DNA from 3 places in the Streptomyces sp. NBC_00984 genome. Region 2 is predicted to be linked to each of the others. Evidence: predicted binding sites of a transcription regulator. Region 2 holds the regulator's gene; each other region holds the start of a gene.

Region 1 (9,475 bases), 2.5 Mb from region 2:
CGCCGCCACGAAGGACACCGGCGGCCTTCTCGCGGGCAACGCGTTCTCCTTCGAGGGCTTCAACCTCGGCGAGAACCTGTCGAACCTGGCCTCCTACGGCGACGGCATCTACTTCCGCTGGTACCTCAACAGCCTCATGTACGCGGGCGGCGGGGCGATCGTCTGCTCGCTGATCTGCGTCGCCGCGGGATACGCCTTCGACAAGTACGAATTCCGGGGCAAGGAGAAGCTCTTCGCCCTCGTGCTGATGGGTGTGCTGGTACCCACCACGGCGCTCGCCCTGCCGATGTACCTCCTGGCCTCCAAGACCGGCCTGGTCAACACCTACTGGTCCGTGCTGATCCCGGTGCTGGTCAACCCGTTCGGCGTGTATCTCGCCCGGGTGTTCAGCACCGGCTACATACCGAACGAGGCCCTGGAGGCCGCCCGTATCGACGGGGCCGGCGAGCTGCGCGTCTTCTGGTCCATCGGACTGCGCATGGTCATGCCGGGCTTCGTGACGGTCTTCCTCTTCCAGTTCACCGCGATCTGGAACAACTTCTTCCTCCCCCTCGTGATGCTCTCGGACCGCAAGCTCTTCCCGCTGAGCCTCGGGCTGTACTCCTGGAACACCAACACCCACGGCGAGCCGAGCTTCTACCCGCTCGTCGTCACCGGCTCCCTCCTCGCCGTCATCCCCCTGATCGTCGCCTTCGTCTCGCTGCAGCGGCACTGGAAGGCCGGACTGACCGCCGGCAGCGTCAAGTGACTCTCACCGCGAGCCCTGAGGAGTACGAGTTCCACCATGCCCCACGCCACTGACAACCGGCCGACGGCCCTGCTCGCGATGGGGCCCGGCATCGCCGACCGCCTTCTCGCCGACCGCCACCGCACCCGGCTGGCCGCCCTCACCCGTACCGACCCGGACTTCGTCGCCCACGACCTGGCCGACCCGACGCCCGAGGTGGCCGCCGCGCTCGCCGAGGCCGAGGTGCTGTTCACCTGCTGGGGAGCGACGCCGCTCACCACCGGGGTACTGGCATCCGCGCCCCGGCTGCGGGCCGTCGTGCACGCCGCAGGTTCCGTGAAGCACCACATCACCGACGCCTGCTGGGAACGCGGCATCGCCGTCACCTCGGCAGCCGGTGCCAACGCCCTGCCGGTCGCCGAATTCACCCTCGCCACGATCCTGTTCGCCGGCAAGCGGGTCCTGCACACCGCGCACCGCTACCGCGATCTGCGCGCCGGCCACGACTGGCTCGCGGAGCTCGACGGGGCCGGCAACTACCGCCGTACAGTCGGCATCGTCGGCGCCTCCCGCATCGGCCGGCGCGTGATCGAGCTGCTGCGCCCCTTCGACCTGGACGTGCTGCTGTACGACCCGTACGTGGACGGCGCGGAGGCGGCGCGGCTCGGGGTACGGCTCACCTCGCTCGACGAGCTGTGCGCGAGCAGCTCCGTCGTCTCGGTGCACGCTCCCCAGCTCCCGGAGACGCACCATCTGATCGGTGCGGCGCAGCTGTCCGCCATGGCGACCGGGACGACGCTGATCAACACGGCGCGGGGTTCGCTGGTCGACGAGGAGGCGCTGCTGTCCGAGCTGACGACCGGCCGGCTGCAAGCGGTGCTGGATGTGACGGACCCCGAACTCCCGCCTGCGCACTCGCCGTTGTACACCCTGCCCAATGTGCTGCTCACCCCGCACGTGGCGGGTTCGCTGGGCGACGAGCTGCACCGGATGGCCGACCAGGCGCTGGACGAGATGGAGCGCTTCGCGGCCGGTCTGCCGTTCGCGGACCCCGTGCACTCCGGCAGTCTGAGCCACTCGGCCTGAAACGCCCGAAGGCCCCCTGTCCCACCGTCGAGCGGGGCGGGTTCTAGCGATCCCCGCAACACCCTGGATTTCAGGGAGTTGCGGGGATCGTGGATTTTGAGGAGTTGAAGGCGCGGTTCTTCGAGGCGCTGGACCGGGAGAACGGGAGTGTCTCGGGTGCTGCTCGGGCGGTTGGGGTGAGCCGACACACGGCGGCGGGCTGGGCGCGGAAGGCCGGCGTCCGTGGTCGTGGGAAGACGGGCACCAGTGGGCATCCGGGGCGGGCGGAGTACGACCGGCTTCGCGCGTCGGGGGTGCGACGACGGGATGCCGCGGCGCAGGTCGGGGTCCACGAGCGCACAGCCAAGGACTGGGACCGCGGGATCCGGAAGATCGGCAACGCGCGCCTGCACCCCGATGGGCGAGGGATCGACTACACAACGGGCATGACCAGCACCGTCGCCGTCACGTCGGCGCCCTCTCTTGCGGCAGTCGAAGCCGAGCTGCACCCACGGTTCCTGACGGTGGCCGAGCGGGAGTTGATCGCCGACATGCGTCGTGAGGGCCGCTCACTGCGGGCGATCGGACGGGCACCGGGCCGGCCGGCATCCACCGTCAAACGTGAGATCGATGCCCGTTGCGTCGAGGGCGTCTATCAGCCCCACCGGGCACAGCGGGCCTGGGCGAAGAGCCGGGCACGCCCCAAGCAGTCCAAGCTCGCCCACGACGGTCCGCTGCGCGAGTACGTCGCGGGCAAACTGCAGCAGCAGTGGTCACCCGAGCAGATCTGTCACGCTCTGGTCATGGAGTTCCCCGACGACGAGGGTATGCGGGTGAGTCCGGAGACGGTCTACCAGGCGATCTATGTCCAGGCCCGTGGCGGGCTGCGGCGCGAGATCGCACTCGCGCTGCGCACCGGGCGCACCCGCCGCAAGCCACACCGTGGCCCGGAGCAGCGCACTCGCCGGTTCGTCGACGAGATGGTGATGATCTCCGAGCGGCCTGCCGAGGTCGAGGACCGGGCGGTGCCCGGCCACTGGGAGGGCGATCTGATCGTCGGCCCCCGCAGCGAGAGCGCGATCGTGACGTTGGTCGAGCGTTCCACCCGCTACGTCATGCTCGGGCATCTGCCCGGCGGACACACCGCCGAGGAGGTCCGTGACGTGCTGGTGCCCTTGATCCAGACCCTGCCCGCGCACCTGCGCGGCTCGCTGACCTGGGACCAGGGCTGCGAGATGGCCGCGCACAAGCAGTTCACCGTCGCCACGGGAGTACCGGTCTACTTCTGCGATCCGCACTCCCCTGGCAGCGCGGATCGAACGAGAACACCAACGGTCTGCTGCGGCAGTACTTCCCCAAGAGCACCGACCTGTCCGTGCACAGCGCCGCAGACCTCGAACACGTCGCTCAGCAACTCAACGGCCGACCACGCAAAACGCTCGGCTGGAGAACCCCAGCCGAGCGCCTGCGTGATCTACTGACGACCGCATAGGCCATCAGGTGTTGCGAGGACCCCGAGAATCCGCCCGGTGGGACAGGGGGCCTTCTGCGGCTGTGCGCCCTGAGCGGTCAGGCGTCAGTGCGAGTGGCCGTGACCGCCGTGGCCGGCCTCGGCCTCTTCCTCGGCCGGCTTCTCGACGACCAGGGTCTCGGTCGTGAGCAGCAGCGACGCGATGGACGCGGCGTTCTCCAGCGCGGAGCGGGTGACCTTGACCGGGTCGATGACGCCGGCCTTCACCAGGTCGCCGTACTCGCCGGTCGCGGCGTTGAAGCCCTGGCCCTTGTCGAGCTCGGAGACCTTCGAGGTGATGACGTAGCCCTCGAGGCCGGCGTTCTCGGCGATCCAGCGCAGCGGCTCGACGGCGGCGCGGCGCACGACCGCGACACCGGTGGCCTCGTCGCCGGTCTTGTCGAGGTTGCCCTCCAGGACCTTGACGGCGTGGACCAGAGCGGAGCCACCACCGGAGACGATGCCCTCCTCGACCGCGGCGCGGGTCGCGGAGATGGCGTCCTCCAGACGGTGCTTCTTCTCCTTGAGCTCCACCTCGGTGGCGGCACCGACACGGATCACGCACACGCCGCCGGCCAGCTTCGCGAGGCGCTCCTGGAGCTTCTCGCGGTCCCAGTCGGAGTCCGTGGCGTCGATCTCGGCCTTGATCTGGTTGACCCGGCCCTTGACGTCGCCGGGCTCGCCGCCGCCGTCCACGATCGTCGTGTCGTCCTTGGAGACGGTGACGCGGCGGGCGGAGCCCAGCACGTCCAGACCGGCCTGGTCGAGCTTGAGGCCGACCTCCTCGGCGATGACGGTCGCACCGGTGAGGGTGGCGATGTCGCCGAGCATGGCCTTGCGGCGGTCACCGAAGCCCGGGGCCTTCACCGCGACGGCGTTGAAGGTGCCACGGATCTTGTTGACGACGAGGGTCGACAGCGCCTCGCCCTCGACGTCCTCGGCGATGATCAGCAGCGGCTTGGAGCCACCGGCCTGGATGACCTTCTCCAGCAGCGGGAGCAGCTCCTGGATCGAGCCGATCTTGCCCTGGTGGATCAGGATGTACGGGTCGTCGAGGACGGCCTCCATACGCTCCTGGTCGGTCACCATGTACGGGGACAGGTAGCCCTTGTCGAAGGCCATGCCCTCGGTGAAGTCGAGGTCCAGACCGAAGGTGTTGGACTCCTCGACGGTGATGACACCGTCCTTGCCGACCTTGTCCATCGCGTCCGCGATGAGCTCGCCGACCTGGGTGTCCTGCGCGGAGAGCGCGGCCACGGCGGCGATGTCGGACTTGTCGTCGATCGGGCGGGCGGTCGCGAGGAGCTCCTCGGACACGGCCTTGACCGCGGCGTCGATGCCCTTCTTCAGGGCGGCCGGGGAGGCACCGGCGGCGACGTTGCGCAGACCCTCGCGGACGAGCGCCTGGGCGAGCACGGTGGCGGTGGTCGTACCGTCACCCGCGACGTCGTTGGTCTTGGTCGCCACCTCCTTCACCAGCTGGGCACCGAGGTTCTCGTACGGGTCGTCGAGCTCGACCTCGCGCGCGATGGTGACACCGTCGTTGGTGATGGTGGGAGCGCCGAACTTCTTGTCGATGACGACGTTGCGGCCCTTGGGGCCGATCGTCACCTTGACCGTGTCGGCAAGCTTGTTGACGCCGCGCTCAAGGGCGCGACGGGCGTCCTCGTCGAACTTCAGGATCTTCGCCATGGGAGCTGAGCTTTCCTCTCGAACGAACTGCGCCCCCGACCACCCGGCTGGTTATTCGCGGGGGCCAGGGGCGCAGAACAGAAGCAAACGTGGGTGAATTACTTCTCGATGATCGCGAGCACGTCGCGAGCCGAGAGGACGAGGTACTCCTCGCCGTTGTACTTCACCTCGGTGCCGCCGTACTTGCTGTACAGCACGACGTCGCCGGTCTTGACGTCGAGCGGAAGGCGCTCGCCGTTCTCGAAGCGGCCCGGTCCCACGGCCAGGACGACGCCCTCCTGGGGCTTCTCCTTGGCGGTGTCCGGAATGACCAGGCCGGAGGCCGTGGTCTGCTCGGCGTCGAGCGGCTGGACCACAATGCGGTCCTCGAGCGGCTTGATCGCAACCTTGGTGCTGGCGGTCGACACGATCCGGTCTCCCCCTTCGGAGATCTCACGGGGTAACAGTCTTGGGTGGCGACCAGGTCGATCCGTCGTCGCGGGTGCCGGACCTGCCAGTCGCACAGTACTGCTGGCACTCTCCAGTGGTGAGTGCCAGCACCGAGACTATGACCGGGATTAGCACTCGGTCAAGCGGAGTGCCAATTCGAGCAGTCGTGGCGTCGCCGCCGCGGCGCCTGCGCGGCGCCGGACACGCCGACCGGGGCACGGTCCGGACAACAGTCCGGACAACATGGGGACAACGTCCGGACGGACCGGACCGTTCCGTACGACCGTCCCGTCCTCGTCCCCGTCCTCGTCCCTGTCCTCGTCCCCGTCCCCGTCCTCGTCCTCGGCGGGATCGCCGCGGTGGTCGGCCTGTTCTCCGTCGCGCTGATCCGCGCGAACCGGCCCTGGGCGGGGTGATCCAGCTGCTGGCGGCGCTGGTGCTGTGCGTGGTGGCGGTGCTGGTCGGGCACGAGGACTACGGCCGCTCGCATCCGGCGCCCGCGTCCGCACCCGCCCCTTCGTACGATCCCGGCCGCACCGGCCACCAGCGCCTCAGCGGCGGCGACAACCGCGAGTGCCTGGACCCCGGGGGCCGACGGCACGCGATCACGACCATCGACCCCGGCTCGCCGTGATCACCGCGCGCCGTCGGGCCCGCCGCGGGCGTCCGCGGCGGGTGGTGCACCCGCTGCGCGGCCTTGCGGCCCAGCCGTTCGATCGGGTCCACCGACTGTGCGCAGCCGGTGGTGGTGAGGAGCGCACCGGCTGCCAGCAGTCCGGCCAGCAGCCGGCGCGCCCTGCTCATACGTAGTCCTCCAGCCGGGCCACGGCGTAGCCCCGGTCCGTGACGGTCTTCATGACCGCCCGGACCAGGTCGGCCATGCTGCCGTCCCATTCCGCACGGCCACGGAAGTGCGTGAGGATGATGTCGCCCGGGTGCAGGTCCTGGTCCTCCTCGCGCCACTCCATGTGGTCCGGGAACGCCTCGGCGTTCCAGAGGGGCACGGCCTTGATCCCGCAGGACTTCGCGATGCGGAGCGTGTCCCCGTTGTAGTTGCCGTACGGCGGGCGGAAGAGCCTGGGCCGCTTCCCGAACTGCTTCTCGATGATGTCCTGCTCGTCGCAGATCTCGCGCTTCTGCTCGGCGTGCGAGAGGCCGGGCAGATAGGGGTGGTTGAGCGTGTGGTTGTTGAGGGTGACGCCCAGCCGCTGCGCCTCGCCGAAGTACCCGTAGTTGTCGCTCACCTCGTAGTCGCTGAGGAACGCGCTGTACGGGATGTCCAGCTCGTCCATCATCTGCAGCAGCTCGGGGTCCTTCTCGGAACCGTCGTCCATCGTCAGGAAGACGACGCGGTCCTTGGTCGGGACGGTGGTGAAGACCGGCGGCAGCGAGTCGTCGTCGCCCTTCACCTCGAAGCCCTCGCGGGTGGTGATGCGCGGCTTCACGGCGGGCGGCCGCGGTGCGATCAGCGGCGGCCTGTCCAGCCCCCACTTCTTGGCGAGCCTCGCCCGCACGGCTGGGGTGAGCTGCGCGTTCTCATGGGCATCGCCGGGTACGCGGGCCCGGCCGGCGCCCTGTCCGGAGCCGCCCGGGTGTCCGGCGGCGGGGTTCGTGCCCGCCTCCGGGCCCGGGTTCCCGGCGGCGGGCCGCTCTCGGTGCTCGGCCTCGCCGCCCCCCTGCCCGCCGGACCCGGAGGCGCAGCCGGAGCCGACCGCGGCGACCAGGAGCGCAGCCAGGACGGCACAGGCGGGCCGGTGACCGCCGGAGCCCCGTCTCCGTTCGGAATGGGGCATGCCCGATCCACGCCACTTCGTGGTCATCTTTTCCTTTTGTCGAACAAGCCGCATGGCGCCGCATCCTGCCAGCACGTGATCGGCCTCCCGGCCCGACACCTCCACCGGGCCCGCCGGTCTACCCGGCTGGCTCACAATGGGGCGGGTGAACGCTCTCGCCCCGAACGACCCGTCCGCCGCCGACGACCGGTCCGACGCCCCCGACCCGCTCGCCGCCTTCATGGCCCTGCGCACCCCCGAGGGCGCCGCGCTCCTGGACGAGCTGCGGTCGTACGACCCCGCCCAGGAACTCGCCACCGCCACCCGGCTGCGCCGCAGCCACCCGGCCGCCCTGGTGTCGGCGGCGCTGGGACAGGCCCGGCTGCGGCAGCGGGCGGTGGCGAAGTTCGGTGCCGAGGACGCGTACCGGATGTTCTTCACGCCGAACGGCGTCGAGCAGGCGACCCGTACCTCGGTGGCCACCCATCGCGCGCGGCGGTTCGCGGCCGGCGGGGTGCGGAGCCTCGCCGACCTCTGCTGCGGGATCGGGGGCGACGCGATCGCGCTCGCGCGGGCGGGCGTATCCGTCCTCGCCGTCGACCGCGACCCGCTGACCGCCGAGGTGGCCCGCGCCAACGCCGCCGCGCTGGGCCTGGACGGTCTGATCGAGGTGCGGTGCGCCGATGTCGCCGACATCGACACCTCGCCCTACGACGCGGTTTTCGTCGACCCGGCCCGGCGCGGCGGCAGGGGCAGGATCTTCGACCCCGAGGCGTACTCGCCGCCGCTCTCCTGGGCGACCGGCGCCGCGCTCGCGGCCCCCCGTGCCGCCCTGAAGATCGCTCCGGGCATCCCGCACGAGGCGATCCCGGCGCAGGCGGAGGCCGAGTGGATCTCGGACGGCGGCGATGTGAAGGAGGCGGTGCTCTGGTTCGGCGAGGGCTTCGCGGCCGGTTCGTACCGCGCCACCGTGCTCCCGGCCCGAGCCACCCTGTGGTCCGGGACCCCGCTGCCCGCCCCGCCCGTCGGCCCGGTCGGCCGCTATCTGTACGAGCCGGACGGCGCCGTCATCCGCGCCCATCTGGTCGCCGACATCGTCGCGCGGTGCGAGGGCCGGCTGGTCGACGAGACCATCGCGTACATCACGAGCGACCGGCGGTACGAGTCCCCGTACACCTCCGGGTACGAGATCACCGACCGGCTGCCGTTCAACATGAAGAAGCTGAAGGCGCTGCTGCGGGAGCGGCAGGTGGGCGTCCTGACCGTCAAGAAGCGCGGTTCGGCGGTCGAACCGGAGGAGTTGCGCCGCCGGATGAAGCTCCAGGGGCCGAACTCCGCGACGGTCTTCCTGACCCGGGTGGCCGGAGCACCGACGATGCTGATCGGCCACCCGCTGACCGGCCCGGCCTGACCTGGCCGGCGGCCGTCAGGCGAGGTCGGTCAGATCGTCCGCGTACACCTGCGAGAGCGGCTGAGGGCCCACGTACTGCTGGCAGTTGCACTGCCCGGACTCGAAGCGGACCGGCTTCTTGGTCTCGTCCCAGGCCGTCGGCACCTCGATCCGCTCATGGCACTTGCCCTGCTTGTCGTGCTTGGCGAGATGGTACGTGCAGCCGCAGACCGGCTCCGGCGGCCTGTTCGCCGCGTCGAGGGCCAGCCGCTCCCGCTTGGACGCCTCAAGCAGTTCCAGCTTGCGGTCGTGCCGATTGCGCAGCGCCGTACGGACGTTGTCGACGGCCCATCCGAAGCCGCCCGTCCAGAAGATGATGAGCACCCACCAGTACCACTCCATGTCGCCCTCCCCCTGCGTGACCCATGTATCGGGTCAGGATAGGTCCGGGGTCAGCGGTGGGCGCCGCCTCCGACGGAGAACAGCGGTTCCGGAGCGCGCGCCCCGGCCAGTACGCGCGGCACCCAGCGCCGGTGGGCGAACGCCTTGACGAGGCCGATCAGTCCGACGATCCAGCCGGTCAGCCCGAGCCCCATGACCAGGACGGCCAGGCCGTAGGCGTTTCCGTCCAGCACGCCACTGGCCGGGACGGCGAAGCAGGTGTACAGCCCGGCCGCGCAGAGCGCGAAGGACATCAGCAGCCAGGCGAGGGAGGCGCCCGGCATCCGCAGTGCCGCGTCGCGTACCGGATCGCGGTCCAAGCCGCCCCAGGCGTCGAGCAGTCGGCGGATCCTGCGGTCGCGGCGCAGGCCCATGACGACGAGGATGACCGCGGGCACCACGCAGCCGACGCCCATGGCGGCGAGGACCACACCGATCGCGGCGCTGAT
Region 2 (9,475 bases):
CCCGGGACAACTACGCCGAGCATCTGATCGGCGAGGTCCGCCAGGCCCGCAAGGTCCTCGGCGACGATCCGCGTCCGGTCCGCACCGTCTTCGTCGGCGGCGGTACGCCGACGCTGCTGGCCGCCGCGGACCTGGTCCGGATGCTGGGGGCGATCCGTGAGGAGTTCGGGCTCGCGGACGACGCAGAGATCACCACCGAGGCCAACCCGGAGTCCGTCGGTCCGGCGTATCTCGCCGAACTGCGGGAGGGCGGCTTCAACCGGATCTCGTTCGGGATGCAGAGCGCCCGGCAGCACGTGCTGAAGATCCTGGACCGTACGCATACGCCGGGCCGGCCCGAGGCATGTGTCGCCGAGGCCCGCGAGGCGGGCTTCGAGCATGTCAACCTCGACCTGATCTACGGCACGCCGGGGGAGTCCGACGACGACTGGCGGGCCTCGCTGGACGCGGCGATCGGCGCCGGGCCGGACCATGTGTCGGCGTACGCGCTGATCGTCGAGGAGGGCACCCAGCTGGCCCGGCGGATCCGGCGCGGCGAGATCCCGATGACCGACGACGACGCGCACGCGGACCGGTATCTGATCGCGGACGAGGCGATGGCCGCGGCGGGCTTCTCCTGGTACGAGGTGTCGAACTGGTCCCGTACGCCCGAGGGCCGGTGCCTGCACAACGAGCTGTACTGGCGCGGGGCCGACTGGTGGGGCGCCGGGCCCGGGGCGCACAGCCATGTCGGCGGGGTGCGCTGGTGGAACGTGAAGCACCCGGGCGCGTACGCCCAGGCGCTGGCCGAGGGGCGGTCGCCGGGGGCCGGACGCGAGATCCTCTCCGAGGAGGACCGGCGGGTCGAGCGGATCCTGCTGGAGCTCCGGCTCGCGGACGGCTGTCCCCTCGGCATCCTGGCCCCGGCCGGCCTGGCCGCCTCCCGCCGCGCCCTGGCGGACGGCCTCCTGGAGCCCGGCCCGTACGAGCGGGGACGGGCGGTGCTGACGTTGCGGGGGCGGTTGCTGGCGGACGCGGTGGTGCGGGACCTGGTGGACTGAGGGCCGGGGCCGCGGGGCGGGGGCGTGGACCGGCGGGCTACTCTGCCGGCGCCGTCACGAAGTCGATCAGGTGCTCCACCGAACCCAGCAGGGCCGGCTCCAGGTCCCGGTACGAGTGGACCGTGGCCAGGATCCGCTGCCAGGCCGCGCCGGTGTTCTCCGGCCAGCCGAGCGCGCGGCACACGCCCGTCTTCCAGTCCTGGCCGCGCGGGACCACCGGCCAGGCCGTGATGCCCGCGGAGGACGGCTTCACCGCCTCCCACACGTCGATGTAGGGGTGGCCGACCACCAGCACGTTCGCGTCCGAGACCTGAGCGGCGATCCGGGACTCCTTGGAGCCGGGCACCAGGTGGTCGACCAGGACGCCCAGCCTGGCGTCCGGGCCGGGGGAGAACTCGCGCACGAGGGCGGGGAGGTCGTCGATGCCCTCCAGGTATTCGACGACCACGCCCTCGATCCGCAGGTCGTCGCCCCAGACCCGCTCGACCAGCTCCGCGTCGTGCCGGCCCTCCACATAGATCCGTCCCGCCCGCGCGACCCGGGCGCGCGCCCCGGGGACCGCGACCGAACCCGAGGCCGTACGGGCGGGGCGCACCGGAGCGGCGGCCGAGGGGCGTACGAGGGTGACCACCCGGCCCTCCAGCAGGAAGCCCCGCGGCTCCATCGGGAACACCCGGTGCTTGCCGAATCGGTCCTCCAGGGTCACTGTCGGACCCTGGGCCGTCTTCTCGCAGCGGATCACCGCACCGCAGAATCCGGTGGAGACCTCCTCCACGACCAGATCGGGTTCGGCGGGGACCTCGGGAACGGGGGCGGACCTCTTCCACGGCGGGGTCAGGTCCGGCTGGTAGCTGCGCATCGGACGACGATAGGACGACCAGGGCCTGTCCGGCGGATCAGGGTCGGACGCGCCCCCGGCCATGATCCGCCGGGCAGGCCCTGAGGGTCACGACACGCCGAAGCGTACGGCCAGTTGTTCGCCCTGTTCCCGTACGAACGCCGCGTCCACCACCGCCCCGTGCCCCGGAACGTACACCGCGTCCTCGCCGCCCAGCGCCAGCAGCCGGTCCAGCGAGGCCGGCCAGCGGGACGGGAACGCGTCCCGGCCCGCCTGCGGCTCGCCGGACTCCTCGACCAGGTCGCCGCAGAGCACGATCGCGGGGGAGCCGGGGACGACCGCCACGAGGTCGTGGCCACTGTGTGCGGGGCCCACGTCGGCCAGCAGCACCTCGCGCCCGCCGCCCAGATCGAGCGTCCACTCGCCGCGCACCTGGTGCCGCGGCACCACCAGCGCGTCGACGGCCTCCGCCGCGTCGTGCTCGCCGACTCCGTGACGCACCGCCGAGCTGCGCAGGTCGTCCGCCCCCCGCTCCAGCAGCTCCGCCATGCCGACCGCCCCGTACACCTCGGCGCCGGGGAACGCGGCGGTGCCCAGGACGTGGTCGAAATGGGGATGGCTGAGTGCGATATGCGTCACCCTCCGGCCGAGCAGAGCCTGGGCCTGGGACCGCACCTCGGCACCCTCACGGAGCGTCGATCCGGTGTCGTAGAGGAGCACTCCGTCCGTTCCGGCCACCAGTGCGACGGTCGCGTCCCACCCGGGAAGGCGCCGCCGGCCCACTCCGTGACCGAGTCGCTCCCATCCGAACTCTTCCCAAGAGGCATCCATACCGGGACGCTATCGGCAAACGACCTGCACGGTCTCGCGGTAGCGTGGCCGGTCGCCCTTGCTAGCCCCCCACTCGGCCGCCGTACACTGGCCGGGGGATTGCTGGCACTCGCGTTGACCGAGTGCCAAGCGGATTCCTGGGCACAGGAACAGGAACGACCCGAGAACCACGAGGAAACACAGCTGGAGGTGTGCGCGATGCTCAGCGAACGCAGACTCGAAGTGCTTCGCGCCATCGTCCAGGACTATGTCGGCACGGAGGAGCCCGTCGGCTCCAAGGCGCTCACCGAGCGGCACAAGCTGGGGGTCTCCCCGGCGACCGTCCGCAACGACATGGCGGTGCTGGAGGACGAGGGCTTCATCGCCCAGCCCCACACCAGTGCCGGACGCATCCCGACGGACAAGGGCTACCGGCTCTTCGTCGACAGGCTCGCGGGGGTCAAGCCCCTCTCGTCGCCGGAGCGCCGTGCCATTCACAATTTCCTCGACGGCGCGGTCGACCTCGACGACGTCGTGGGCCGCACCGTACGGCTGCTCGCGCAGCTGACCCGGCAGGTCGCCATCGTGCAGTACCCCTCGCTGACCCGGTCGACGGTGCGGCATGTGGAGCTGCTGTCACTGGCAGCCGCCCGGCTGATGCTCGTGCTGATCACGGACACCGGCCGGGTCGAACAGCGCATGATCGACTGCCCCGCCCCGTTCGGCGAGACCTCTCTCGCCGATCTGCGGGCCCGGCTCAACAGCCGGGTCGTCGGACGCCGTTTCGCGGACGTCCCGCAGCTGGTGCAGGATCTGCCGGAATCCTTCGAGAGCGAGGACCGGGGAACCGTGTCCACCGTGCTCTCCACCCTGCTCGAAACCCTCGTCGAGGAGACGGAGGAGCGGCTGATGATCGGCGGCACCTCCAACCTCACCCGCTTCGGGCACGACTTCCCTGTGATGATCCGGCCGGTGCTGGAAGCACTGGAGGAGCAGGTCGTGCTGCTGAAGCTGCTCGGCGAGGCCAAGGACTCGGGCATGACCGTACGTATCGGGCACGAGAACGCCCACGAGGGGCTCAACTCCACGTCCGTCGTCGCGGTCGGCTACGGTTCGGGCGACGAGGCAGTCGCCAAACTCGGCGTGGTCGGACCGACCCGCATGGACTACCCCGGAACGATGGGAGCGGTACGCGCAGTGGCACGTTACGTCGGACAGATCCTGGCGGAGTCGTAAGTGGCCACGGACTACTACGCCGTACTCGGCGTACGCCGCGACGCATCCCAGGACGAGATCAAGAAGGCATTCCGTCGGCTCGCCCGCGAGCTGCACCCGGATGTCAACCCCGATCCGAAGACCCAGGAGCGGTTCAAGGAGATCAACGCCGCCTACGAGGTGCTGTCGGACCCGCAGAAGAAGCAGGTCTACGACCTCGGCGGCGACCCGCTGTCCGCCTCCGGCGGCGCCGGCGCGGGCGGATTCGGACAGGGAGGCTTCGGCAACTTCTCCGACATCATGGACGCGTTCTTCGGTACGTCGTCGCAGCGCGGACCCCGTTCGCGCACCCGGCGCGGCCAGGACGCGATGATCCGGCTGGAGATCGATCTCGCCGAGGCCGCGTTCGGCACCACCAAGGACATCCAGGTCGACACGGCCGTCGTCTGTACGACCTGCAGTGGCGAGGGTGCCGCACCCGGCACCTCCGCCCAGACCTGTGACATGTGCCGCGGCCGCGGCGAGGTCTCCCAGGTCACCCGGTCCTTCCTCGGCCAGGTCATGACCTCGCGGCCCTGCCCGCAGTGCCAGGGCTTCGGCACGGTCGTGCCGACCCCGTGCCCGGAGTGCGCCGGCGACGGCCGCATCCGGTCGCGCCGCACGCTCACCGTGAAGATCCCCGCCGGTGTCGACAACGGCACCCGCATCCAGCTCGCGGGCGAGGGCGAGGTCGGCCCCGGCGGCGGCCCGGCCGGCGACCTGTACGTGGAGATCCACGAGCTCTCGCACGCGGTGTTCCAGCGCCGCGGCGACGATCTGCACTGCACGGTCACCATCCCCATGACGGCGGGCGCGCTCGGCACCAAGGTGCCGCTGGAGACGCTCGACGGCCTGGAGGAGGTCGACATCCGGCCGGGCACCCAGTCCGGCCAGTCGGTCCCGCTGCACGGACGCGGCATCACGCACCTGCGGGGCGGCGGGCGCGGCGATCTGATCGTGCACGTCGAGGTGATGACCCCGACGAAGCTGGACCCGGAGCAGGAGCGACTGCTGCGGGACCTGGCGAAGCTGCGTGGCGAGGAGCGGCCCACCGGCCAGTTCCAGCCCGGCCAGCAGGGGCTGTTCTCCCGGCTGAAGGACGCCTTCAACGGCCGCTGACCGACCCGGCACACCGTTCCCGGACGCCGGACGGGCCCGCTCGACGGGTCCGTCCGGCGTTTGAGTACAAAGCGGACCCCGTCCCGCGCACGCCGGGCCGCGCGGGACGTGACACGATGCGGTCATGTCATCCGCGTTGACCGATCTCTGCCGGTATCCGATCGTGCAGGCCCCGATGGCGGGGGGCACGTCCTCCCCGCAGCTCGTCGCGGCCGTCTCCGAGGCGGGCGGGCTCGGTTTTCTCGCCGCCGGGTACAAGACGGCGGACGGCATGTACAACGAGATCAAACAGCTGCGAGGGCTGACCGGTCAGCCCTTCGGCGTCAATCTCTTCATGCCGCAGCCCGCGCTCGCCGACCCGAGCGCCGTCGAGGTGTACCGGCATCAGCTCGCGGGCGAGGCCGCCTGGTACGAGACCCCGCTCGGCGACCCGGACTCCAGCGGCGGCGACGACAACTACGACGCCAAACTGGCCATCCTCCTGGAGGACCCGGTCCCGGCCGTCTCGTTCACCTTCGGCTGCCCGACCCGCGACACCCTCGACGCGTTCGCCGGCGTCGGCACGTACACCGTCGTGACGGTCACCACGCCCGAGGAGGCCCAGGCCGCCCAGTGGGCGGGCGCCGACGCGGTCTGCGTCCAGGGCATCGAGGCTGGCGGCCACCAGTCCACCCACCGCGACGACCCGCAGGCCGACGGCGCCGGGATCGGGCTGCTCTCGCTGGTGTCCCAGGTCCGCGAGACCGTCCAGATACCGATCGTCGCCACGGGCGGGCTGATGCGCGGGTCCCAGATCGCCGCGGTGCTCGCCGCGGGCGCGGAGGCGGCGCAGCTCGGTACGGCGTTCCTGGTCTGCCCCGAGTCCGGGGCGAGTCCGCTGCACAAGCAGGCGCTGACCAACCCGCTGTTCGTACGGACCGCCCTGACCCGGGCGTTCTCCGGCCGCCCGGCGCGCGGTCTGGTCAACCGTTTCATGCGCGAGCACGGCCCGTACGCCCCCGCGGCCTACCCGCAGGTCCACTATCTGACCGCCGGACTGCGCAAGGCGGCGGCGAAGGCCGGGGACGCGCAGGGCATGGCCCTGTGGGCGGGGCAGGGACACCGGATGGCACGCGAGCTGCCCGCGGGCCGGCTGGTCCGGCTGCTCGCCGAAGAACTGGACGCCGCACGGACGGCAGTGAGCACAGGGAGTACGCAGTGACCGCACCGGTCTTCGTCGTCGAACAGGTCCCCGGCGGGCCCGAGTTCGTCCTGGAGGGGCCCGAGGGCCGGCACGCCGTGTCGGTGAAGCGGCTGCGTGCCGGTGAGGACGTCGTGCTCACCGACGGGCGCGGCCACTGGACGGAAGGCATCGTCCTGGCCGCCGAGGGCAAGGACCGGCTCGTCGTCACCGATCTGACCGGGATCCGGGAGGAGCCCCGGCCCGCTCCCCGCATCACCGTCGTCCAGGCCCTGCCCAAGGGCGACCGCGGCGAGGTCGCCGTGGAGACGATGACGGAGACCGGTGTCGACGCGGTCGTGCCCTGGCAGGCAGCGCGCTGCATCACGCAGTGGAAGGGCGACCGCGGCCTCAAATCCCTGGCGAAGTGGCGCAACACCGCCCGGGAGGCGGGCAAGCAGTCCCGTCGGGTGCGCTTCCCCGATGTGGCCGACGTGATGACGACCAAGCAGGTCGCCGCGCTCGTCGCCACGGCGGACTTCGTCGCCGTCCTGCACGAGGACCGGGGACACAACAGCGAGCCGCTGGCCACCGTCCGGCTCCCCGCCCAGGGCGAGATCGTGCTGGTCGTCGGCCCCGAGGGCGGTGTGTCGCCGGACGAGCTGGCGGTCTTCGCCGCGGCGGGCGCCCGGACCTGCCGGCTCGGGGCGAGCGTCCTGCGCACCTCGACGGCGGGCACGGCGGCGACGGCACTGCTGCTGGGGCGCACCGGCCGCTGGTCGTGAGCCCGGCCCGCAACTGCCGGTCGGCCGGAGCCCCTTCGCGCGCCCCGGCGGCGCCCCCCAGTACGACCGCACGCCGTCTACCGTCCGGTGGGTAACGGTGGGAAGCTGCCCGTATGGGGACATCAAGGGCATGGGGTCAGGGAAGAGGACGGCGCTTTCTGGCCGTGTCCGCACTCGTGGTCGCGGCGGTCGCGGGTGCCGTCGCCTGTGAGCCCGCGGGCGGACTGAATTCCGCGTCCATCGCCGTGACCACCGACCGGGTCGGCACCGGCGCACTGGAGCGCAACGGGGTCGACGTGCAATGGCTGAACTGCACCGCCGGAGTCGACGGGGACCGGACCGTGGGCGCGTCGCCCGCCGTGTCCGCGCGCCGGATCGCGGACGTCGACTGCACCGGCAAGTCCGCGAAGGGCGAGGCCATCACCCTCACCGGCAAGGTCACCCAGGAGCTCGGCGGGCGGTGCGTACGGGGGGACCTGGCCGCGAAGACGGGCGGGAAGGCCGTCTTCCGGGCGGATGTGCTCGGCAACTGCGACGCCGCCCCCTCGGCCGCCGTGTGGAATCCACCGCCGCCGGCCGGCGGCGCCGGCGTCCGGCCGACGGTCACCGTCACGGTGACGGTGACCGAAACGCCCATGGGCAAGTGAGCCGGTCCGGCGCGCGGCGGCCCGTCGGACTCCGGCCAACCCGGTTACGCACAGCATGGTCGCGGCCTAGGGTGATCGATGTGACGCAGCCTGCCTACCTCCGATACCCCCATGTCCAGGGCGATTCGATCGCCTTCACCGCCGAGGACGATGTCTGGCTGGCGCCGCTGGACGGCGGCCGAGCCTGGCGCGTCAGTGCCGACAACCGGCCTGTCACCCATCCACGGATATCGCCCGACGGAACCCGGGTCGCCTGGACGTCCACCCGGGACGGGGCACCCGAGGTACACATCGCGCCTGCCGACGGCGGCCCCTCCCAGCGGCTCACCTACTGGGGCGACGCGCGGACCGCCGTCCACGGCTGGACGCCCGGGGGCGAGGTGCTGGCCATCAGCGCCCAGGGGCAGGCGTCGCTCCGGCGCACCTGGGCCAGGGCCGTCCCGGTCGACGGCGGACCCGCACGGACCCTGCCGTACGGGCCGGTCGGTTCCGTCGCGTACGGGCCCGGCGGCCGGGTCCTGCTGCTCGCGGTCACCATGGGACGCGAGGCCGCCCGCTGGAAGCGCTACCGGGGCGGCACCGCAGGCAAGTTGTGGATCGAGCAGGAGTCCCCGGCGGACGGCCCGGCGGAGTTCGTACGGCTCCACGCGGAGCTCGACGGGAACATCGAGTGCCCGATGTGGGTGGGGGAACGCGTCGCCTTCCTCTCCGACCACGAAGGCGTCGGCGCGGTCTACTCCTCGCTCCCCGACGGCTCCGACCTGCGCCGCCACACCGGCATCGAGGGCTTCTACGCCCGCCACGCGACCACCGACGGCAGCCGCGTCGCCTACGCGTCGGCCGGTGAACTCTGGCTGCTGGACGACCTCGGAGGCGACGGACCCCGCCGCCTCGACATCCGGCTCGGCGGTCAGCGCACCGACCTCCAGCCGCACTCCGTGCACGCCGGCAGCCACCTCGACTGCGCGTCCCCGGACCGCACGGGCCGCGGCAGCGCCGTCGGGACGCGCGGCGCCGTCCACTGGGTCACCCACCGCGAGGGCCCGGCCCGCGCGCTCGCCGTCGAACCGGGCGTACGGGCCAGACTGCCCCGCACCTTCCAGGCCGACGGCGACCAGCACGTCGTCTGGGTCACCGACGCCGAGGGCGACGACGCCCTGGAGTGCGCACCCGCCACCGGCACCGCCCCCGGCGCCGTACCGCGCCGCCTCGCCGCGGGCCGGATCGGCAGGGTCCTCGACCTCGCCCCGGCCCCCGACGGCAGCCGGTTCGCCGTCGCCGCGCACGACGGGCGGGTCCTGATCGTCGAGCGGGAGAGCGGCGAGGTCCACGAGGTGGACCGCAGCGAGCACGGCGACGCCTCCGGCCTCGTCTTCTCGCCCGACTCCTCCTGGCTCGCCTGGTCCCACCCCGGGCCCGAGCCGCTCAGCCAGCTCAAGCTCGCGCACCTCGCCGATCTGTCGGTCGCCGAGGCCACCCCGCTGCGCTTCCGGGACTTCGCCCCCGCGTTCACCGGCGACGGCAAGCACCTCGCGTTCCTCTCCGAGCGGTCCTTCGACCCGGTCTACGACGCCCATGTCTTCGACCTGGCGTTCATCGGCACCTGCCGCCCGCATCTGCTGACGCTCGCCGCCGCCACGCCCTCCCCGTTCGGGCCGCAGCGCCACGGCCGCCCGACCGAGAAGGAGAAGAGCGGCGGCGAGGGCGACCAGGACAACCCGACCGCGCTGCCCGTCACCCGGATCGACCTCGAAGGGCTCGCCGACCGGATCCTGCCGCTGCCCGTCGAGGCCGCCAGCTACTCCACGCTGCGCGCCGCGAAG
Region 3 (9,475 bases), 2.1 Mb from region 2:
CGTCGCTGCCCAGCTCCTCGTACGCCCCCGCCTCCCGCGACAGCACCAGCGCGCAGCCGTGGTCGGAGACGACCGGGATCTCCTTGGCGACCAGGTTCATGCCGTCGCGGATCGGGTTGACGAGCGCCACGTCGGCCAGCCGGTACGCGGCGAGCGAGCGGGCGAAGTCGTCCTTGACGTGCAGCACGACCGGCGTCCAGCTCTCCGTGCCGTACACGGCGTTGATCTCGTCGGCGACCCGTCGCACCTCGGCCGTGTAGTCGCGGTACACCGCGAGGTCCTGCCGGGAGGGGTACGCGAAGGCGACATGGACGACGCGTCCGCGCCATTCGGGCCGCTCGTCCAGGAGCGCGCGGTACGCGAACAGGCCGCGCACGATGTTCTTGGACAGTTCCGTTCGGTCCACCCGTACGATCGTCCTCCGGCCGGGGCCGGTCTGCTCGCGCAGCGCCGCCATCCGCTCGTCCACATCGGCCTCGTGCGCCCGGCGGCGCAGGAAGTCCCCGTCCGCGCCGAGACCGTGCACCCCGATCCTGGTCCGCCCGGTGCCGCCCAGGATCTGGGTGCAGCAGCCGATGAACGCGTCCGCCCAGCGCCGGGTCAGGAACGCCGCCCGGTCCGCGCCCAGGATGCCGTGCAGCAGCTGCTCGGCGATGTCGTCGGGGAGCAGCCGGAAGTAGTCGACGGGCGCCCACGGGGTGTGCGAGAAATGCCCGATCCGCAGGTCGGGGCGGAGCTCGCGGAGCATGCCCGGCACCAGCGCCAGGTGGTAGTCCTGCACCAGCACCGCGGCGCCCTGCCCCGCCTCCTCGGCGAGCGCCTCGGCGAAGGCCCGGTTGTAGGTCTCGAACGACGCCCACTGCCGCCGGAACTCCGCGTCGAAGACCGGCTCCAGCGGCGTCTGGTACAGCATGTGGTGGACGAACCAGAGCACCGAGTTCGCGATGCCGTTGTACGCGTCGGCGTGCACGTCCGCGTCGATGTCGAGCATCCGTACGCCCGGCTCACCGACCCCGCGCCGGACCGCCTCCCGGTCCCCGTCACCCAGCGCCGCGCACACCCACAGCTTGTCGTCGACGGCGCTCAGCCCGGAGACGAGCCCGCCGCCGCCCCGCTTCGCGTCGAGCGATCCGTCCGTGCCCAGGGTGTACGACACCGGGCCGCGGTTGGACGCGACGAGGACCTGGGCGGAGGGTCGGGCGGTGGACTGGGCTTCGTGCTCGGAGACCATGTTGCGGAATCTAGCCCGATCACGAACCGCCCAAACGTGCGAAGTCAGGCCACGTCAGGCCGCGCGGCGCGAAACGTACTCCTCGATCTCGCACATCGGGGGCCGCTCCTCGGTGTCCACGGCATGGGTGCGCGGTACGAAGCCGTTCGCGCCGCGCTCGAACTGGGTGAGCGCCGGGCGTACCAGGTGGCCGCGGGACAGCCGCAGTTGCGCGGTCCGGTAGATCGCCGCCGCCATCCGGCCGAGCGCCTGCCCGTCCTGGTGCCGGTGCTTGCGCACCCCCACGTCGACCTGGGCCAGCGCGTCCAGCCCCACCGTGTGCAGCGCGTCGACCAGGAGGCCCAGCTCCACGCCGTAGCCGACGGGGAAGGGCAGCCGTTCGAGCAGGGAGCGGCGCACGGCGTACTCGCCGCCCAGCGGCTGGACGAAACCGGCCAGCTGCGGCCAGTGCAGATTGAGCAGCGGACGGGCCACCAGCTCGGTCACGCGACCGCCCTGCCCCGCCGTGTCACCGAAGGGGCGGTCGTACATCGCCTTCACGAACTGCACGTCCGGGTCGGTCAGCAGCGGACCGACGATGCCGGAGACGAAGTCCGCCGAGAAGTCCTTCAGATCGGCGTCGATGAAGCACACGATGTCACCGCCGGTCACCAGGAGCGAGCGCCACAGCACCTCGCCCTTGCCGGGCACGGCCGGTATCCGGGGGAGTATCGCGTCCCGGTGCACCACCCGGGCGCCGGCCTCCCGGGCCACCTTCGCGGTGTCGTCCGTGGAACCGGAATCGATCACCACGAGCTCGTCGACCAGCCGGACCTTCTCCATCAGCTCGCGCCGGATCGTCGCGACGATCTTGCCGACCGTCGCCTCCTCGTTCAGCGCGGGCAGTACGACACTGACGCTCCCGCGGCCCGCTTCCCCGGCCGTGGCCCTGGCGGCCAGGAGGCGGTCCAACGGGCGGTCGGCGGCCGACCAGGAACGCCTGGCCAGCCAGCATTCGACCTCTTCCAGCACGGTCGATACTCCCTGTATGTGATCCATCTCGCGGTTCGGACGACTATCTCAACAGTCCGGTGCTTCGGTTACAGTCTTGAACAACGCGGACGACCATCGCATGCCGGGGTCCGGCCGCCGATAAATGCCCGGATCGAAGATCCGGTGCCACAGCGCTCATCCAGAGGGACTGAGGGAACGGCCCGTTGAAGTCCCGGCAACCCCCCCGCCGACCGTGAGGTCAGGTGGGGAAGGTGCCAATTCCGTCTCGTGGCGAAACGCGCCGCGAGGAAGATGAGGAGAAAGGGCCTCGCCACCATGGCTGCGCAGACCGTTGCAGTAAGCACCAATTCTTCCGCCGACGCTGACGCCAACGCCGAAGCCGTCGACCTCGGTCCCGCCTCGGGCCTTTCCTGCCGCGAGTGCGGCGAGCGTTTCGAACTCGGCCCCATTTTCGCCTGCGCTTCCTGTTTCGGGCCGCTCGAAGTCGCGTACGACCTTCCGAGCGGCTCCCCCGAAGAGCTGAAGAAGCGCATCGAGGCCGGACCGGCCAACATCTGGCGCTACGCGCCGCTGCTGCCGGTCCCCGCCGATGTCGCCGAGAAGCCGAACCTGAACCCCGGCTGGACCAAGCTCGTCCAGGCCGACAACCTCGCCCGTGAACTCGGCGTCGAGCAGGGCAAGCTGTTCGTCAAGGACGACTCCGGCAACCCCACGCACTCCTTCAAGGACCGCGTCGTCGCCCAGGCCATCGAGGCCGCCCGCGCCTTCGGCTTCACCACCCTCTCCTGCTCCTCCACCGGCAACCTCGCCGGTGCCGTCGGCGCCGCCGCCGCCCGCGCCGGCTTCCGCTCCTGCGTGTTCATCCCGCACGACCTGGAGCAGGGCAAGGTCGTCATGGCCGCGGTGTACGGCGGTGAGCTGGTCGGCATCGAGGGCAACTACGACGACGTCAACCGCTTCTGCTCCGAGCTCATCGGCGACCCGCTCGGCGAGGGCTGGGGCTTCGTCAACGTCAACCTGCGTCCGTACTACGGCGAGGGCTCCAAGACCCTGGCCTACGAGATCTGCGAGCAGCTCGGCTGGCAGCTCCCGGACCAGCTGGTCATCCCGATCGCGTCCGGCTCGCAGTTCACGAAGATCGACAAGGGCCTCCAGGAGCTGATCAAGCTCGGCCTGGTCGAGGACAAGCCGTACAAGCTCTTCGGCGCCCAGGCCGAGGGCTGCTCGCCGGTGTCGGTCGCGTACAAGGGCGGCCACGACATCGTCCGGCCGCAGAAGCCGAACACGATCGCCAAGTCCCTCGCCATCGGCAACCCGGCCGACGGCCCGTACGTCCTGGACATCGCCCGTCGCACCGGCGGTGCCGTGGAGGACGTCGACGACGAGCAGGTCGTCGACGCGATCAAGCTGCTGGCGCGCACCGAGGGCATCTTCGCGGAGACGGCGGGCGGTGTGACGGTCGGCGTGACGAAGAAGCTCATCGAGGCCGGTCTGATCGACCCGTCGCTGACCACCGTCGTACTCAACACGGGTGACGGCCTCAAGACCCTCGACGCGGTGGCCGACACTTCTCAGGCGACCGCGACGATCCGTCCCAGCCTGGACGCGTTCCGCGCCGCCGGCCTCGCCACCAGCTGACCACCCGAGACTTCAGGAAGGGCACCCACCATGAGCGTCAAGGTCCGCATCCCCACCATCCTCCGCACCTACACGGGCGGCCAGGCCGAGGTCCCGGCCGAGGGCTCGACCCTCTCCCAGGTCATCGAGTCCCTGGAGCAGAACCACCCGGGCATCGCCGCCCGCGTCCTGGACGACCAGGGCAAGCTGCGCCGCTTCGTGAACGTGTACGTCAACGACGACGACGTGCGTTTCGAGGGCGGCCTGGAGACGGCCACGCCGGACGGCGCCGGCATCTCGATCATCCCGGCCGTGGCCGGCGGTTGCTGACGCCCCGTCCGACCGCACCGCGTAATCGAATTGCCCTCTCCGTGTTTGAAACGGAGGGGGCAATTCTGCATGGTTGAGCGCGGTACAGTGTGGGAAGTCCCCCCAGCTGCCCGTGCCGCCCGCATACGAGAATGCGCCCGGCCACGACAAGATGCAGCCAAAGTGCGCGATCCGCTTGAGGCATAAGTCGCCTTTGCCTGGCCCGACTTGCCCAGGATTCATATGAATTCCGCATATCCGGGCGTTCGGTTCTGCCGAGAATTCTCGTCCGATTGACCTGTTGCAGAGGGCAGTTGGGCAGATACATTCAGCCGCGGTCGACGCGTTCCGGCGCACCCACCCTCTCCTGTCGGAGGGTGAGTTCTGACCCGGGTCCGCGAAGTGCGGTCCTGCGCAAGGGCCAGTAATAGGGGAGTTAGGCATGGCTCAGGGCACCGTCAAGTGGTTCAACGCGGAGAAGGGGTACGGCTTCATCGCGGTCGACGGTGGTGCGGATGTTTTCGTCCACTACAGCGCGATCCAGATGGACGGATACCGCACCCTCGAAGAGGGTCAGCGAGTTGAATTCGAGATCTCGCAGGGCCAGAAGGGGCCGCAGGCAGACATGGTCAAGCTCGCCGTCGGCTGAGTTCGAGCGGTCGGCCAACGACGCCACTCACGCACTGCACTCACGCACTGAGGGCCCGTACCCCGGGGGTACGGGCCCTCAGTGCGTCCCGCGCGCGGCGTGCATGCCTTCCGTGGGCGGCGTGCACGCCTCCTGCGCGCGCCGTGCATGCCTCCCGCGCGTGCCGTGTCTGCCTCCTGCGCGCCCCGGCGCGGTGTCCACATCCCGAGGGGGACGCTTGCACTCTCGGGGGTCGAGTGCTAATCATTGGCGTTAGCACTCTCCAGGTGAGAGTGACAGAACTTGGACCGGGCCGGTGAGGCCCGCAGGTCGGTGGGGCAAGGAACCACCGGTCACGCAGGCCGTCCGTCGCGGGCGCCACTCGGTCCGGAGAAATCCACCCCTGTCCGGGAGGACCACTTCACATGGCCAAGATCATCGCGTTCGACGAGGAGGCCCGGCGCGGTCTCGAGCGCGGCATGAACCAGCTCGCCGACGCCGTCAAGGTCACCCTTGGCCCCAAGGGTCGCAACGTCGTCCTTGAGAAGAAGTGGGGCGCCCCCACGATCACCAACGATGGTGTTTCCATCGCCAAGGAGATCGAGCTGGAGGACCCGTACGAGAAGATCGGTGCGGAGCTGGTCAAGGAGGTCGCCAAGAAGACGGACGACGTCGCCGGCGACGGTACGACCACCGCCACCGTTCTCGCCCAGGCTCTCGTCCGCGAGGGTCTGCGCAACGTCGCCGCGGGTGCCAACCCGATGGCCCTCAAGCGGGGCATCGAGAAGGCCGTCGAGGCCGTCTCCGCCGCCCTCCTGGAGCAGGCCAAGGACGTGGAGACCAAGGAGCAGATCGCTTCGACGGCCTCCATCTCCGCCGCCGACACCCAGATCGGCGAGCTCATCGCCGAGGCCATGGACAAGGTCGGCAAGGAAGGCGTCATCACCGTCGAGGAGTCCCAGACCTTCGGTCTGGAGCTGGAGCTCACCGAGGGTATGCGCTTCGACAAGGGCTACATCTCGGCGTACTTCGCCACCGACATGGAGCGCATGGAGTCGTCCCTCGACGACCCGTACATCCTGATCGTCAACTCCAAGGTCAGCAACGTGAAGGACCTCCTTCCGCTGCTGGAGAAGGTCATGCAGTCCGGCAAGCCGCTGCTGATCATCGCCGAGGACGTCGAGGGCGAGGCCCTGTCGACCCTGGTCGTCAACAAGATCCGTGGCACCTTCAAGTCCGTCGCCGTCAAGGCCCCGGGCTTCGGTGACCGCCGCAAGGCCATGCTCGGCGACATCGCCATCCTCACCGGTGGCACCGTCATCTCCGAGGAGGTCGGCCTCAAGCTGGAGAACGCCGGTCTCGACCTGCTCGGCCGCGCCCGCAAGGTCGTCATCACCAAGGACGAGACGACGATCGTCGACGGTGCCGGTGACAGCGACCAGGTCCAGGGTCGCGTCAACCAGATCCGCGCCGAGATCGAGAACTCCGACTCGGACTACGACCGCGAGAAGCTCCAGGAGCGCCTCGCGAAGCTGGCCGGCGGCGTGGCCGTCATCAAGGCCGGTGCCGCGACCGAGGTCGAGCTCAAGGAGCGCAAGCACCGCATCGAGGACGCGGTGCGCAACGCCAAGGCCGCCGTCGAGGAGGGCATCGTCGCCGGTGGTGGCGTGGCTCTGCTCCAGGCCTCGGCCGTCTTCGAGAAGCTGGAGCTCTCGGGTGACGAGGCGACCGGCGCCAACGCCGTCAAGCTGGCGCTGGAGGCCCCGCTCAAGCAGATCGCCGTCAACGGTGGTCTCGAGGGCGGCGTCGTCGTCGAGAAGGTGCGCAACCTGGCCGTCGGCCACGGTCTGAACGCCGCGACCGGCGAGTACGTCGACATGATCGCCGAGGGCATCCTCGACCCGGCGAAGGTCACGCGTTCCGCCCTGCAGAACGCCGCGTCCATCGCCGCGCTGTTCCTCACCACCGAGGCCGTCATCGCCGACAAGCCGGAGAAGGCCGCCGCGGCCGCTCCGGGCGGCATGCCGGGCGGTGACATGGACTTCTGATCCTGACGGATCGGTAGTTCCTGTACAGCTTTGCCGCGTCGGGCCCCTGGACCAGCTGGTCCAGGGGCCCGATGTCGTTTCCGGGGCGAACGGTGCTTGTGCGCCCGGGTACGAGGCGTGCCGCGAACCGGTCGGCGTCACATCGGCCCTTCCAGCCGCGGCTCCCCGTGGGCGTGCGGTGGACGCGCCCACGATGCCCGCCGGAGCATCGTGGGCGCGTGATACCGCGGCCCCCATTCCGTCGTGGGCGTCCGGCTCCCGGTATGACGGGGTGTCGGGCACCGTGACGCTCCCGCCCGCCGACCCGCGCTACGGCAGGCGGTCGAGCAGCCAGGTGCTGAGTTCCTCCGTCACGAGGGTGTGTCCCTCGTTCCGGGAGGCGAGCTTGAACTCGTCCAGCCCGCTCTCGTCCTCCGGGAGCGAGGAGATGTCCGCGTACAGCTCCTCGTCCGTGTCCAGATCGCGGATGTCCACCGCGCTGACCGCCGGCACGAAGCAGTGCGACCGGATGCGTACGTCGGTCTTGAAGCCGAGGAACGGGCTCAGGGCGTTGAGCCCGTCGGCGAGGATGCCGAAGCCTTCCAGCGAGCCGCCGGGTGCGCCGTCGATCGAGGGGAGTCCGTTCGCACGCACCTCGTTGGTCTTCAGCGTCACCACGCGCAGCTTCGCGACGAGTTCGTCGGGGCCCGGCGCCTGAGTGTAGAGCTTGGTCCCCACGATCGACAGGCCCTTGCCCTCCAGGGCCAGTTCGCCCGCCCGCACATCGGTGCCGGTGCCGTCGGCCACGCCGTTGGCGACACCGATCCGCCGGGGTCGGCGCGGCCATTGGCCGACGGCTTCCATCTCGGCGAGGAACTGGGCGCGCAAGACGCTCTGGTCCGGCGTGTCGTCCCACTTCTCGATGTGCCGCCACAGCAGTTGCTGGGCGGCCGGGCTGTTGATCTGGTCGGAGAACCGGCTGTCGAGATCCTTGATGTAGTGCGCGAACGCCTGGAGCGCGATCGGGATCCAGGCGCCTCGGTGCGGGCTGTCGTACGAGAAGTACAGAGCGGTCTGGTGGTCGATGCTCTCGTACTCCAGCTTGGCCAGCGCATGCCGGGTGACGAGCCCGCCCATGCTGAACCCGCCGACGGCCAGCGGTGTGTCGCCCAGCCGCTCCGCGATGGCCTGCATGATCGCGGCCTGCGCGGTGCGGGAGTTGTCCAGAATCGACGCGCTGCGCTCATGGAAGCCGAGGAGGATGACGTCATGGCCACGGCGGCGCAGCTCGCTGATGAGCGCGTAGTCACCGAACTCCATGATCTCCCAGGAGAATTCCAGCTCGCTGGGCCCCGTGTTGAAGCCGTCGGCGAAGATGACCGGCCGTACGAGACCGGTGTTCCCCTCGCCGTAGTAGACCCAGGCGGTACCGCCCGGCAGGTCCCACACGGTGCTGGGCGGCAGTGGGAGCGAGACGGGCTTCTCGGCGTCCAGGCGGGGGCCGGGGGCCAGGGCGATGGGGGGCTTGTCGCGGAGTCCGGAGACGATCTGCTCGTGGGACGGTTCGGACATGGTTCGTTCCCCTTTGGGATGGTTGATTACGATGCGCGCCAAGAGGAACACGCAACGTAGTCACCGGCCCAGGAAAAGCGGATCAAACCACCCCCAGGTGGGAGCCGGTTTCGGACACCCGGCGCGGCTTCCCGCCTCCCCGGGTCAGCGTGACTTCGGCCGCGCGGACCGTCGGGCAAGTCCGGCCCGTACCTCGTTCATCCGGCCGCGTACGCCGTCCGCCGGTACGGCTCCGCCGGGCCCGGCGGGTACGGCGACCGATTCGCCCCGGCACGGCCTGCACCGGCCGCCGATCAGGGCCTCCGCGCTGCCCGGCGAGCGGCACTCGCTGCATTCGAGGGTGCGCAACACCGTCCGCTGTTGTGCTGGAGTGACCCGTTCGGGCGGCATCTTGTCGGTGAGCCGCCTGCGGACGAGGGCCGCCGGGTGGTGGACGGGGGCGGGCAGCCCGTCGGTGAGGGCGTGCAGCAGCTCCGCCTCCGTGGCGCCTCGCTCGAACCAGTCGGTGACCTGCGGCTCCAGTGTCGTGCAGTCCGCCGCCGACAGCGTGAGCGTGGGTGCGGTACGGCCCAGCGCGGCGAGAAGTGCGAACGCGCGGGAACGAGTGGGGCGTTGAGGCCGTTCGGGCGGTACGTCGCCCCGGGTGAACGCCGCCCACCACTCGTCGTCCCGGGCGGTCCGGGAGAAGAACGTCCGGGTCACCCAGAGCAGTACCTCGTCGTTGGCGACGCACTCGCTGCCGCGCCGCAGATGCCCGGCGTCCTGCAGCCGGTTGAGGGCGGTCCGCAGTGCGCACTGCCCGTACGGGAGCACCTTGGCCAGCGTCTTCACGGAGATGTCGGCGCCCTCGGGCAGTCGGTCGAGGTACGCGGCGATGGACGCCTCACGGGGCGGGAGGTGCGCGAAATCGCGTTCGGTACGCGGATGTTGGTCGGAGGCCGAGCGCTTGCCGTAACCCGGATTGGCCATCGGGTGCGGGGCCGGGGGCGTGGGCAGGGATACGTGCGGTGCGCACGGGGCGGCACTAAGCTGGCCGTCAGCCATTAGATCGCTCCTGACGATCGAAGTGGTCAGGCCCCTGTTTGGTGTTCCACCACC

The links. Region 2 encodes HrcA, which represses chaperone genes, less so after heat shock. Its sites were predicted from a motif close to TTNGCACTCNGNNNNNCNGAGTGCNAA; they were not measured.
Region 1: the regulator HrcA is predicted to act here: its motif matches at 5,552-5,578, upstream of groES (co-chaperone GroES).
Region 3: the regulator HrcA is predicted to act here: its motif matches at 5,016-5,042, upstream of groL (chaperonin GroEL).

What each region holds. Positions count from the first base shown of each region.
Region 1 is NZ_CP108734.1:3,653,249-3,662,723, forward strand. Features, by position in the region: gene OG520_RS15795 (carbohydrate ABC transporter permease) at 1-748, shown strand, start outside; gene OG520_RS15800 (hydroxyacid dehydrogenase) at 785-1,813, shown strand; partial or broken gene OG520_RS15805 (IS30 family transposase) at 2,107-3,284, shown strand; gene groL (chaperonin GroEL) at 3,369-4,994, opposite strand; gene groES (co-chaperone GroES) at 5,093-5,401, opposite strand; gene OG520_RS15820 (hypothetical protein) at 5,836-6,057, shown strand; gene OG520_RS15825 (polysaccharide deacetylase family protein) at 6,224-7,216, opposite strand; gene OG520_RS15830 (THUMP-like domain-containing protein) at 7,353-8,606, shown strand; gene OG520_RS15835 (hypothetical protein) at 8,622-8,987, opposite strand; gene OG520_RS15840 (hypothetical protein) at 9,038-9,475, opposite strand, start outside.
Region 2 is NZ_CP108734.1:6,146,136-6,155,610, forward strand. Features, by position in the region: gene hemW (radical SAM family heme chaperone HemW) at 1-1,040, shown strand, start outside; gene OG520_RS27445 (DUF3097 domain-containing protein) at 1,078-1,899, opposite strand; gene OG520_RS27450 (MBL fold metallo-hydrolase) at 1,987-2,709, opposite strand; gene hrcA (heat-inducible transcriptional repressor HrcA) at 2,908-3,924, shown strand; gene dnaJ (molecular chaperone DnaJ) at 3,925-5,061, shown strand; gene OG520_RS27465 (nitronate monooxygenase) at 5,186-6,262, shown strand; gene OG520_RS27470 (16S rRNA (uracil(1498)-N(3))-methyltransferase) at 6,259-7,005, shown strand; gene OG520_RS27475 (hypothetical protein) at 7,170-7,652, shown strand; gene OG520_RS27480 (S41 family peptidase) at 7,733-9,475, shown strand, end outside.
Region 3 is NZ_CP108734.1:4,065,335-4,074,809, reverse strand. Features, by position in the region: gene OG520_RS17945 (trehalose-6-phosphate synthase) at 1-1,231, opposite strand, end outside; gene OG520_RS17940 (glucosyl-3-phosphoglycerate synthase) at 1,286-2,242, opposite strand; SAM riboswitch class I at 2,396-2,522, shown strand; gene thrC (threonine synthase) at 2,540-3,862, shown strand; gene OG520_RS17930 (MoaD/ThiS family protein) at 3,893-4,171, shown strand; gene OG520_RS17925 (cold-shock protein) at 4,593-4,799, shown strand; gene groL (chaperonin GroEL) at 5,204-6,826, shown strand; gene OG520_RS17915 (hypothetical protein) at 7,136-8,377, opposite strand; gene OG520_RS17910 (hypothetical protein) at 8,522-9,421, opposite strand.